Rubripirellula amarantea: one gene and its partner. The protein of the gene in region 1 interacts with the protein of each later gene in a pairwise test. Links are inferred from orthologs where the notes say so. Each region holds a gene or a part of one and is shown in the gene's direction. Other genes may lie near its edges.

Region 1 (5,310 bases):
GATGCCGTTATCAAGATGGTCGAAGGCGGCCAAGTTGTTCCTGCGCTTGATCGTCTTTCCACAATCCTGCAAGAGAACCCGGATGCTGCATGGGCGCTTGCGATCCGAGGTCGCTTGTTGCTCGATTTGCGAGAATATGAATCGCTATCCGAGAACGCTGAACGTTTCATTCGCCTGCAACCAAGCAACCCACTCGCGTTGACTCAGCGAGCAGCGGCGATGATCTTCAAGGGTGACGCCGAAAGTGCGACCTCGACGATCCTTCAAGCACTCACCGAGAGCGGACGTGATGTTGATTCGTTCGTACTCGACGTTGCATCGGTGCTTGCGTTTTCGCTTGCTCAATCCGGGGCGTTTCTAACCGCCCGTGTATATGCCACGCTCGCCATGATGGCGTCTGGCTACGAAGGTGGACGGACAGCGGTTTCGGTGCTTCGGCAACTCAACCAAGCACCGACGATCAGTCAATTGATGAAGTCCATTCCGGAAACCATCGAGCGTCCCGCCGACGCGAGTTGGGGCGAACGCTATGACGAAGCAGCAGGTCTGCTTCAAAGCAACCAAGTGCTGCTGGCCGAGAATAAATTCCAATCGCTGCAACGTACCGTTGCAGACGAACCAGCGATCTTGTCGGGACTGTTGACCTGTGCGATTTGGCGAGGCGATACCGATACCCAATCGGACATGCTCAGGAAGTTGTCGGAATGCGAATCGCTCGACTTTGACACCCGAGCCAAGTACTTGGCGATGTCGGCGATGGCTAAACCGAGCACTCCCGACGTTTGCATCCCTACAGTGGAACTGACTTGCGACATAGAGAACACCGAAGAGATCGAATTGTCGATGACCGCCAGTTCTTACTTCGTGTCGCTTCCGCCGGACTTGCTTTCCGGCATGCGCGCTAGTGAGGACGATATTCCACCGCGTGCTGGGTTCCAAATTCTGGATCGCGAAAAGCCAACGGAATTGGATAAGCTTCCGCCCATCTCTGAAGTTCCAGAAGCTGTCGCGATGGTTTTCATTTACGGAAAGCAAACCGACCGTGCTGCTCGGATTGAGGTTGTCGAGGTTCGGCAAGATCGAATCGAACAAGTGAAATCACGCATCAATGACGCAGTCGAATCGGCGTTTGAATTCACCCAATCCGACGGCGAACCCTTGCCCTTGCTTGTTGCTAGTCAACCAGCAATCGCGATGGTGCGTTTTCAAGCCAGCCCGTTGGACGCCGAAAAGCTTCAACTCGATTTGGTTCAAGAGCGGATGCCGGAAGCCGTCGCGTCACTCAAACTGCCTTTGCTAGGCAACGCGTCGTTGAAGGATCTCGCGGGCGATGAATCCAAGCTGCTCGTTCGCACGGCGGTAATGCAAATCATCGAGCAATACGACGCGGTTTCATCAAAGCTCGGTGACTCGATCGAAAAGGTTTATGAATTTGCTGGTCTTCAACGACGAGGGATGATCGTTGCGAACAACGAGGACATCGAATCGCTTGCCAATGAAGATCTTGCTTTCGTTGATCCATCCCAACTCAATACCGAGTCGCTGATTTATTTAGTGCAGCGTGCTCAGCAGGTTTCATCAACCAATGCCATGCGTCGATTCGCGTCGGCTCTTCTTGAATCAGAAATGAGCGAGGAACAACGTCCCGCGAAGTTGCTTGCGTACATGACTCTGATCAACACCGCTACTGATAACGCCGTAGCATTGAAGCTGCTTGAAGAAGCCAAAGCGTTTGCCGCTGCGAATCAAATATCCACGGCGAACCTGTTGCTGACTGAAATTGGCTTGCGTTTACAAGGTGGCGATGGTCCTGGATTCCAATCAGCTCTGCAAGCGATCTCGTCACAATACGGTCAAGAACCCGAAGTGATGGCACAGCTTCAGCAGATGTTGATGGCTTATGGGTTGATTGGACCCGATGGACGTCCACGGGGAGGGCCAGGCGGTCCACCTTCAGCTGCTGCTCCCGCGGCGGCGGGTGGCGGGTTGTGGACTCCCGATGGAGGAGCCCCCGCTCCATCGCCGGCTGCTGGCGGCGAAGGCGACGGCGGCAGTAAGCTGTGGGTTCCCGGCATGGACTAGGTAGCAGCGTTCATGCTGCGATGGAGCAGTCTTGCCTCGTGCTTTCGTTTTCTATTGACCCCGTTCCAGTGAACCTATCCGTGGAAAAAGACAACGAAATCCGGTTCGAGCAAGACCGCGAGTTCATGAAGCTTGCCATCGACCTTGCCAAACATGGCGAAGGATCAGTCGAGCCCAACCCTATGGTGGGCTGCGTTTTGGTACGCGATGGCAAAGTGATTGGGCGGGGGTTTCACCGTGTCTTTGGTGGCCCGCACGCCGAAGTCGACGCAATCATGTCGTTGGCAAGCCAGGATCATGCACGCGGATCGACAGCCTACGTCTCACTTGAACCTTGCTGCCACCAAGGAAAAACACCACCATGCACCCGAGCACTCATTGCTTCGGGGGTCTCGCGAGTGGTGATCGCGATGAAAGATCCTTTTGCCAAAGTCGACGGCGGAGGAATTTCGGAACTGACGGACCATGGTATCGATGTCAGCGTCGGAGTGATGGAATCGGAAGCGACGCAATTGTTAGCTCCCTACCTAAAGCGAATTCGCACCGGCATTCCGTGGGTGATCGCCAAGTGGGCGATGACGATGGACGGCAAGATCGCAACGGTTGACCGGCAGAGCAAATGGATCACTGGCGATAACTCACGCGCTGAAGTCCACAGGCTTAGAAATCGTGTCGATGCAGTCATCGTTGGCATGGGAACCGTGGAAGCGGATGACCCCCAATTGACGACACGCCTGCCCGAAGGCGAAGCTCCCAAACGTACTGCTGTCCGCGTTGTATTGTGTCATCACAGGGTCCCTTCGATTGACTCGAAGCTCATTCAGACCGCGAATCAGACTGCGACGTTACTGCTCGTCTCGCGCGCCGTACCCACCTCAATGCTTGAAGACTTGCATGCGACGGCGGTCGAAATCGTGCAGCTCGATGCGGAGAACCGAAACGAAATTGTCATCGCTGCGCTGCAACATTTGGGCGAAAGAGGCTTCACGAACGTAATGATTGAGGGTGGCGGAGAGATTTTTTCAAGTTTTTTTTCCGTCGACCAAATCGACGAAGCACACGTTTTTGTTGGCCCTAAAGCCTTCGGTTCAGCGGCGGCTCCTGGCCCCATTTCCGGCGATGGCGTGAAAGAAGTTGCCCAAGCTTGGCAGTTCACGGTCGCGGACGTGCGTCAATTCGATGACGACGTACGCATCATTTACCGTAGGAAAAGCGATCCATTGCGCTGACTTCCACGAAGTTCCCCTTTTGCAAACTGCGCATTTTTGTCGATAACCTTCGTTGGACTCGTCGGCTTGCCCGATGAGGGCCGGCCTACGCGTTCACCTAAGCGTTTGCACCCATGCGTTGCGATTGATCATGTGCTGATCCATTGGCAACGCATCTCCCGCAAGATTCGGGGAAGGAACAGGGTACTGGTATGAGGTGGCGTTTGCTGTTTGCCTTAATCGGCTTGTCCATCACGGGCGTGTCATCTTTGGGACAAAGACCGCCTGAGGCTGAAGGTCTCCCCCCGCAACGACGGGACTCAGGTGACGGCGAGGAACTACACGCCGACTACTTCAAACCCTCGGGCGTCGTGCGTTTTCAACTTGTCCAAGCTCGGATCTGTTTGGATGCACCAAGGCATCGCAAAGGCTCACAAAGCCGTACCGAAAACCAGATCTACGAAAGTATCACGGTTACCGCCAATCGCGGCATTCCCTCAGTTCATTACATTTGCGAGACGCCTCAGCAGTCGATCACACTGCACGTTCAGGATGCACAGCACCTCAGGATCGAATCGCACATTTCAGATGACGGCAACGGCACCGCCCAACGTTGCGTCCTTGATCAGCCCGAAACCGGAATGATTACCCTGGCCATTGGTGACTTGACGTCGGAATCGGCGCAGTCCTATCAATCCAGCAACCTGCTGCATTTGCGCCTGCAAACACCGGAGATTTTCGACAAACACTTTGCTCGAGTGATTTCCAGGATGCTACATGGCGAGTCGCTCAAGCACCTTAGCGAGCGAACTCTGCAAGCCGTGATCGCCGAATCACGCCAGCCAATTGTTCTGAACCAGCAGCAAGTCGAAGCATTGATCCAGCAACTAGACCATCCACAGCGACGCAAGCGAGTCCAGGCCGAACGAGAACTGCTGAGTCACGGAACGTCAATCCTACCGATGCTTCATCAGTCGCTTGATCACGACCGACTTTCCGTTGAGCAACGATCTTGTATCAAAGCGATCCTGTCTCGACTGCGACCAACAACGCCGGATCGCCCTGCATCACTTGCGAAGATGCTGATCAACGATGCGTCATATTGGGAAGCCGTGATTCCTGAGCTTAGCTTTGTACAGCGAGAGATAGCTGACGCACGGTTTACATCTCTGGGTTGCGAAACCACGTTCATCAGCAACCCCGCTCCCAAGGCTCGACTGTCCGAAAGGTGAGTAGACACCGGTTTCGGCGAAGACAGGTATGATCACGTGGATAGAAATATCTTTGTGGTCAGACCAAAGTGTTCGGTGTTGCCTTGGCAATCCCAGCTAGTTGAATGAAACGTATCAGCAAGCCAACGCAGTAGAGAATTGACTCTGCCGCAGAATCAAAATCCACACGTGATGAGCGTCACGGCGAACTCTTGTTCTTCAGGTTCTTGTCCAGACGCTCTGCCATTTCTTTCGCTTTGCGATCTTCCTTTCGCTTCAACTTCTCGAAAGGATCGCTGTACTTGATCCACCAAGCCCATAGCTGTCGCAAATACTGCACTGCGTCCCTTTCCAAAGACATGATTCTCGGTCTAAATAGATCGGGCCAGAATTGAACTGACATATCGGGCCGACCTCGGTCCCGATGCTCACCAATACGCCGCCGATCTCTTGGCTGTTTCAAGCCACCAGTACTCAGGAGCCGGTTACACGTAACTCTCAGCACCGATTCGCGAAGACTTGACTCGAGAAGAGTCGAAGTCGGAGATTATCTTCGACGAAGACAATTTCATGGCAATCGCTAAACGCAAACCTTCAACGGATCTTACCGCGGTGTTCACATTTGCAGTTTGCTAACGCGATAGAGGCGCGTTGTAGAGGATTTCGAACAAGAAAATCCCAGAAGAATGCCCGTCGGAAAACTGAATGTTGTAGCCGTACTGCCCGACTGGCTGCATAGCCTCGATTCGCAACGGACGCGCCTCGGCGGCTGACAGGACAGGTAACAACATGGCGCTCTTTGGCTTCTC
Region 2 (4,437 bases), on another replicon or contig:
GTTGATTCGGTAGCTCGAAAAATCCTCGTAAAACATGGCCTCGGCGACGCTTTTTCGCATTCGCTGGGGCATGGAATCGGGCTTCATATCCATGAAGGCCCCCGATTAGCGGCAGTGGCCGAGGATGTGTTGGCTGAGGGGATGATCGTAACGGTTGAACCCGGCGTATACTTTCAAGCCGATTTCGGAATCCGTATCGAAGATGACGTTTTGATCACCCCCAATGGCTGCGAGGTTCTGGGCAAGCTGCCAAAGGGACTCGATGATTGTCGTTTGATGCTGTAAAACGGGCGTCGACGTGGGCAAACGGTCCTGCGAAAGTACCGGCCTCGGCTGGTCGCCAGTCCGGTTCTGCCGGTGATTGTTTTCCCTCATTTCTTTTACATCTGACGACGAGTCCAGCATGAGCAAGGGCGGTAAGCCAAAGGATGTGTTCGACGTTGAACGCATTCGCGAGATCATCGAGTTAATGGAACAGCACGATCTTTCGGAAGTCGACCTGCAACAGGGCGATGAGAAGATCAAGATTGGGCGCGGCCAAACCGCCCCAGTTTACGCCCCTGCTGCGGCTCCTGTTGCTGCAGCGGCACCCTCGCCAGCAGCACCGGCTGCACCGGCCGCGGATGCTCACGCGGGCACCATCACCATCAATGCGCCGATGGTTGGCACGTTCTATTCCAAAGCCAATCCAGAATCCCCCGCCTTTGTGAAGGTCGGTGATCACGTCGGTCCGGATACGGTGGTCTGCATCGTCGAGGCGATGAAGGTCTTCAACGAAATTCCTGCTGAATGCAGTGGCAAAATCGTAGAGATCTTGGTCAATGACCAGCAGGCCGTTGATTTCGGTAAGCCAATGTTCCGCGTTCAACCGGACAAATAATTCGTGTTTGAAAAAATCTTGATCGCCAACCGTGGCGAAATTGCGCTGCGCATCATCCGCGCCGCACGCGAAATGGGAATCAAATCGGTTGCGGTCTACAGCCAGGCCGACGCCGAGTCGATGCACGTCAAACTGGCCGATGAAGCTTACTGCGTCGGTTCGGCTCGTTCGGGTGATTCCTATCTTCGCATTGACCAAATCATCGCAGCCGCTGAAGTGTCGGGCGCTGATGCGGTTCATCCCGGCTATGGGTTCCTCGCCGAGAATTCCCACTTCAACGAAGTGTGCCGCGAGAGCGGCTTTGAATTTATCGGGCCAAGCCCACAGGCGATGGAAAAACTTGGTGACAAGAATACCGCCCGTAGCATGGCGATCGCTAACAATGTTCCCGTGGTTCCCGGCAGTGACGGATTGATTGAAAGCCCCGAGGCCGCGATCAAGACCGCCAAAGAAATCGGCTACCCCGTGCTGATCAAAGCAACCGCGGGCGGCGGTGGCAAAGGGATGCGCGTTGCCGAGGACGAAAAATCGCTTGCTGTTGCGATCAACCAAGCTCGCACCGAAGCCGAAGCCGCGTTCGGTAACGGTGGTGTTTACCTTGAACGATACATTGGACGCCCGCGTCACATTGAAGTTCAGGTGATCGCTGATAACCACGGCAACGTGTGCCATTTGATGGAACGTGACTGCAGCGTTCAACGGCGTCACCAAAAACTCATCGAAGAGGCGCCGAGCCCGAACCTTCCCGAAGAACGGCGTCGTGAAATTTGCGAAGCTGCCGTGCGAATGATTCGTGGTGCGGACTACTCCAACGCAGGCACCGTCGAGTTTATCGTTGACCAGAACGACGACTTTTACTTCATCGAGGTCAACGCGCGGATCCAGGTGGAACACCCCGTTTCGGAAATGATCACCGGCATCGACTTGATCAAGGAACAAATACGAGTCGCCGCAGGCGAGCCGTTGTCGTTCACTCAAGATCAAGTGAAGTGCGAAGGCCACGCAATCGAGTGTCGCATCAACGCTGAAAATCCTGACAAGAATTTTCAACCCAGTGCGGGCAAGATCACTCAAATGTTTGCCCCCGGTGGTTTGGGCGTTCGCTTTGACTCGCATGTCTACGGCGGATACACCGTGCCACCGTACTACGATTCAATGATTGGCAAGTTGATTGTTCATTGCCGAACGCGAGACGATGCGATCGCAACAATGCGACGAGCGCTCTTTGAACTGCAAGTCGAGGGAATCCACACGACGGCGTCGTTCCACGACAAGGTGCTCCAGCATCCAGAATTTGTATCGGGCAAGCACGACACGAAGTTCGTCGAACGTGAATTCCTGAGCTAAACCAACCTACCGCCCTAACCCACTGTGCCTCTGCTTTTTTCCATCGAACCGTTCACCTTCGTTCTGGCTTTGTTGCCGTTGGTTGGGTACCTGTTCGTTTTGGGGCTGATTCGGTTTTCGCGGCGGGCTTTGGTGACGACGGGATCGCGCGACGTTGCCGCACTCGCGGTGGCCGTCTGTGGATTTGTGGCCGCCGGGCCAGCCGAATTGCTGTTTCCTACCACCGCGGCAACGGTGTTCGGGCCCATGGTTTGGCTGGCGCTGATCGCGTTCTATAGCCTGTCCGTTTCGTTGATCGCGTTAACGGTTACGCCAAAGTTAGTCGTCTACGGACGGACTCCCGAAGAAACGTTCGACGCATTGCTGCGGGCGTGTTTGAAAATTGACGCTGGATCGACAGGCGATGCGAATCGTCTGCAAGTCTTTTTGCCTTCACTTGATGTTCGCTTACGCATCGATGGCATTCGTGGTCTCGATTATTGCCGCGTGCTGACCTTCGAACCCGTCCAATCGGTAAAGTTTTGGTCCGCGATGTTGGCTAACTTGCGAGGCGAGTTGCAGACCGGCCAAGATGCTATTCCTCGTCGCGGATTAGCGATGCTGGTCACTTCGTTCGCGATCGCGGGAATCCTCGCTTGGTATGGCTTGAACAATCAAACGCTCGTTGTTGACGGATTTCGCGACTGGCTGTGGCGGTGATTACCTACCGAAATCAATTTACAGCCATGTTGGCCTAAGCCTTCAACATTCCGCGCCGTTGTTTTACCGCTCAGAATCCCACCTCCAAAATGCCACCGTCAGGCGTTCACCGCGCAGGATCCTACGACCAGGTGTATCCCACCGGGGACGTTGCCATTAATCGTTTCCCACACAGGGGTTATCGCGAGTCTATAATTGCGGTAACAAAACCACGCGGTCAACGTTTCAGATTTCTCCCGAGTAGTTGTGAAACCCAATTCAATGATGAAAAGCTCGTATGACGTTGTAGTTGTAGGTGGTGGCCCCGCCGGAGCCTCGGCCGCCGCCATTGTTGCCCAAGGTGGTCTCAGCACATTGCTGATCGAGCGCGATGCGATGCCAAGATTCCACGTTGGCGAATCGCTAATGCCGGAAACCTACTGGCCTCTGCAGCGACTTGGTCTGAACGATCGAGTTCGTACATCAGGTTGGCAGGCGAAGAAGAGCGTTCAGTTCGTTACTCATAATGGTAAGGAATCAGAACCGTTCTTCTTTAGGCAGCACGACAACCGCGAATGCAGCACCACTTGGCAGGTCGAACGAAGCGAATTCGACAAAATGATCTTCGATCGTGCTGCTGAACTGGGGGCCGACGCGTTTGACCGAACTCGTCTGTTGGATGTCCACTTCGATGATAGCGGTGCCGCCACGGGTGTCAGTGTTCGTGATGCTAATGGAGAAGTCCACGAGATTGAATCGAAAGTCGTTATCGATGGAACCGGCCAGCAATCCTTTATCGCCAACAAGCTTGGCGTGAAAGAAATCAATCCTGACCTTAAGAAAGCTGCCATCTGGACCTACTACCAAGGCGCTGTTCGCGGCGAAGGAGACAACGAAGGGGCTACGATTATTCTGCAGACCGAAGGCAAGAACTCTTGGTTCTGGTTCATCCCGCTTTCCAGAGGCATCACGAGCATCGGGTGCGTGGGTGACAATGACTACATGCTGAAGGGTCGAGGTAAGCCAGAGCAAGTCTATGCGGAAGAGTTAGCCCGTTGTCCAGGATTGCAAAGCAGACTTGCCAACGCGACCCAACTAGGTGAACTCAAGACAACCAAAGAGTTCTCGTACATGGCAAAGAAAACCGCGGGCGATGGCTGGGTTCTCGTAGGCGATGCGTTTGGATTTATCGACCCGGTTTATTCTTCTGGCGTCTACTTCGCGCTGGAAATGGGTGTGCGAGCCGGGGATGCCGTGATCGAAGGGTTCAAGAAAAATGACCTTTCGGCTGACCAACTTGGATGCTGGACTGAATCTTTCCGCGAAGGAGCGAATTGGGTACGCAAGTTGGTTCACGCGTTCTACAACAAAGAATTCAGCATTGGTCGCTTCATGAAAGAACACCCCGAGCACCGAGGCAACGTGACGGATCTGCTCATCGGACGAGTGTTCCATGAAGAGGCCGGCAAGATGTTCATGGACATGGAAGCGTCAATCGCACGCGGAAAAGCCGCGGTCTAAACCGCCACTCG

What was found. The genes of interacting proteins can lie anywhere in the genome.
Region 2: the proteins of ribD (region 1) and accC interact in binary tests that used the Escherichia coli proteins (3 or more experiments, as listed by UniProt). The link is inferred for Rubripirellula amarantea from one-to-one orthologs.

What each region holds. Positions count from the first base shown.
Region 1 is NZ_SJPI01000001.1:377,343-382,652, forward strand. What follows is about bases 1,450-4,230. They hold ribD (bifunctional diaminohydroxyphosphoribosylaminopyrimidine deaminase/5-amino-6-(5-phosphoribosylamino)uracil reductase RibD), read left to right. Parts: upstream 1,450-2,150; coding sequence 2,151-3,311; downstream 3,312-4,230. Other genes in these bases: Pla22_RS01445 (tetratricopeptide repeat protein), read left to right, coding at 1,450-2,082; Pla22_RS01455 (hypothetical protein), read left to right, coding at 3,455-4,230. Also shown: more of Pla22_RS01445, read left to right, coding at 1-1,449; more of Pla22_RS01455, read left to right, coding at 4,231-4,522; Pla22_RS25125 (hypothetical protein), read right to left, coding at 4,701-4,862; Pla22_RS01460 (DUF971 domain-containing protein), read right to left, coding at 5,134-5,310. UniProt on the Escherichia coli protein: Converts 2,5-diamino-6-(ribosylamino)-4(3h)-pyrimidinone 5'-phosphate into 5-amino-6-(ribosylamino)-2,4(1h,3h)-pyrimidinedione 5'-phosphate.
Region 2 is NZ_SJPI01000004.1:188,830-193,266, forward strand. What follows is about bases 133-3,055. They hold accC (acetyl-CoA carboxylase biotin carboxylase subunit), read left to right. Parts: upstream 133-883; coding sequence 884-2,227; downstream 2,228-3,055. Other genes in these bases: Pla22_RS24615 (M24 family metallopeptidase), read left to right, coding at 133-285; accB (acetyl-CoA carboxylase biotin carboxyl carrier protein), read left to right, coding at 404-880; Pla22_RS24630 (hypothetical protein), read left to right, coding at 2,252-2,926. Also shown: more of Pla22_RS24615, read left to right, coding at 1-132; Pla22_RS24635 (NAD(P)/FAD-dependent oxidoreductase), read left to right, coding at 3,191-4,426. UniProt on the Escherichia coli protein: This protein is a component of the acetyl coenzyme A carboxylase complex; first, biotin carboxylase catalyzes the carboxylation of the carrier protein and then the transcarboxylase transfers the carboxyl group to form malonyl-CoA.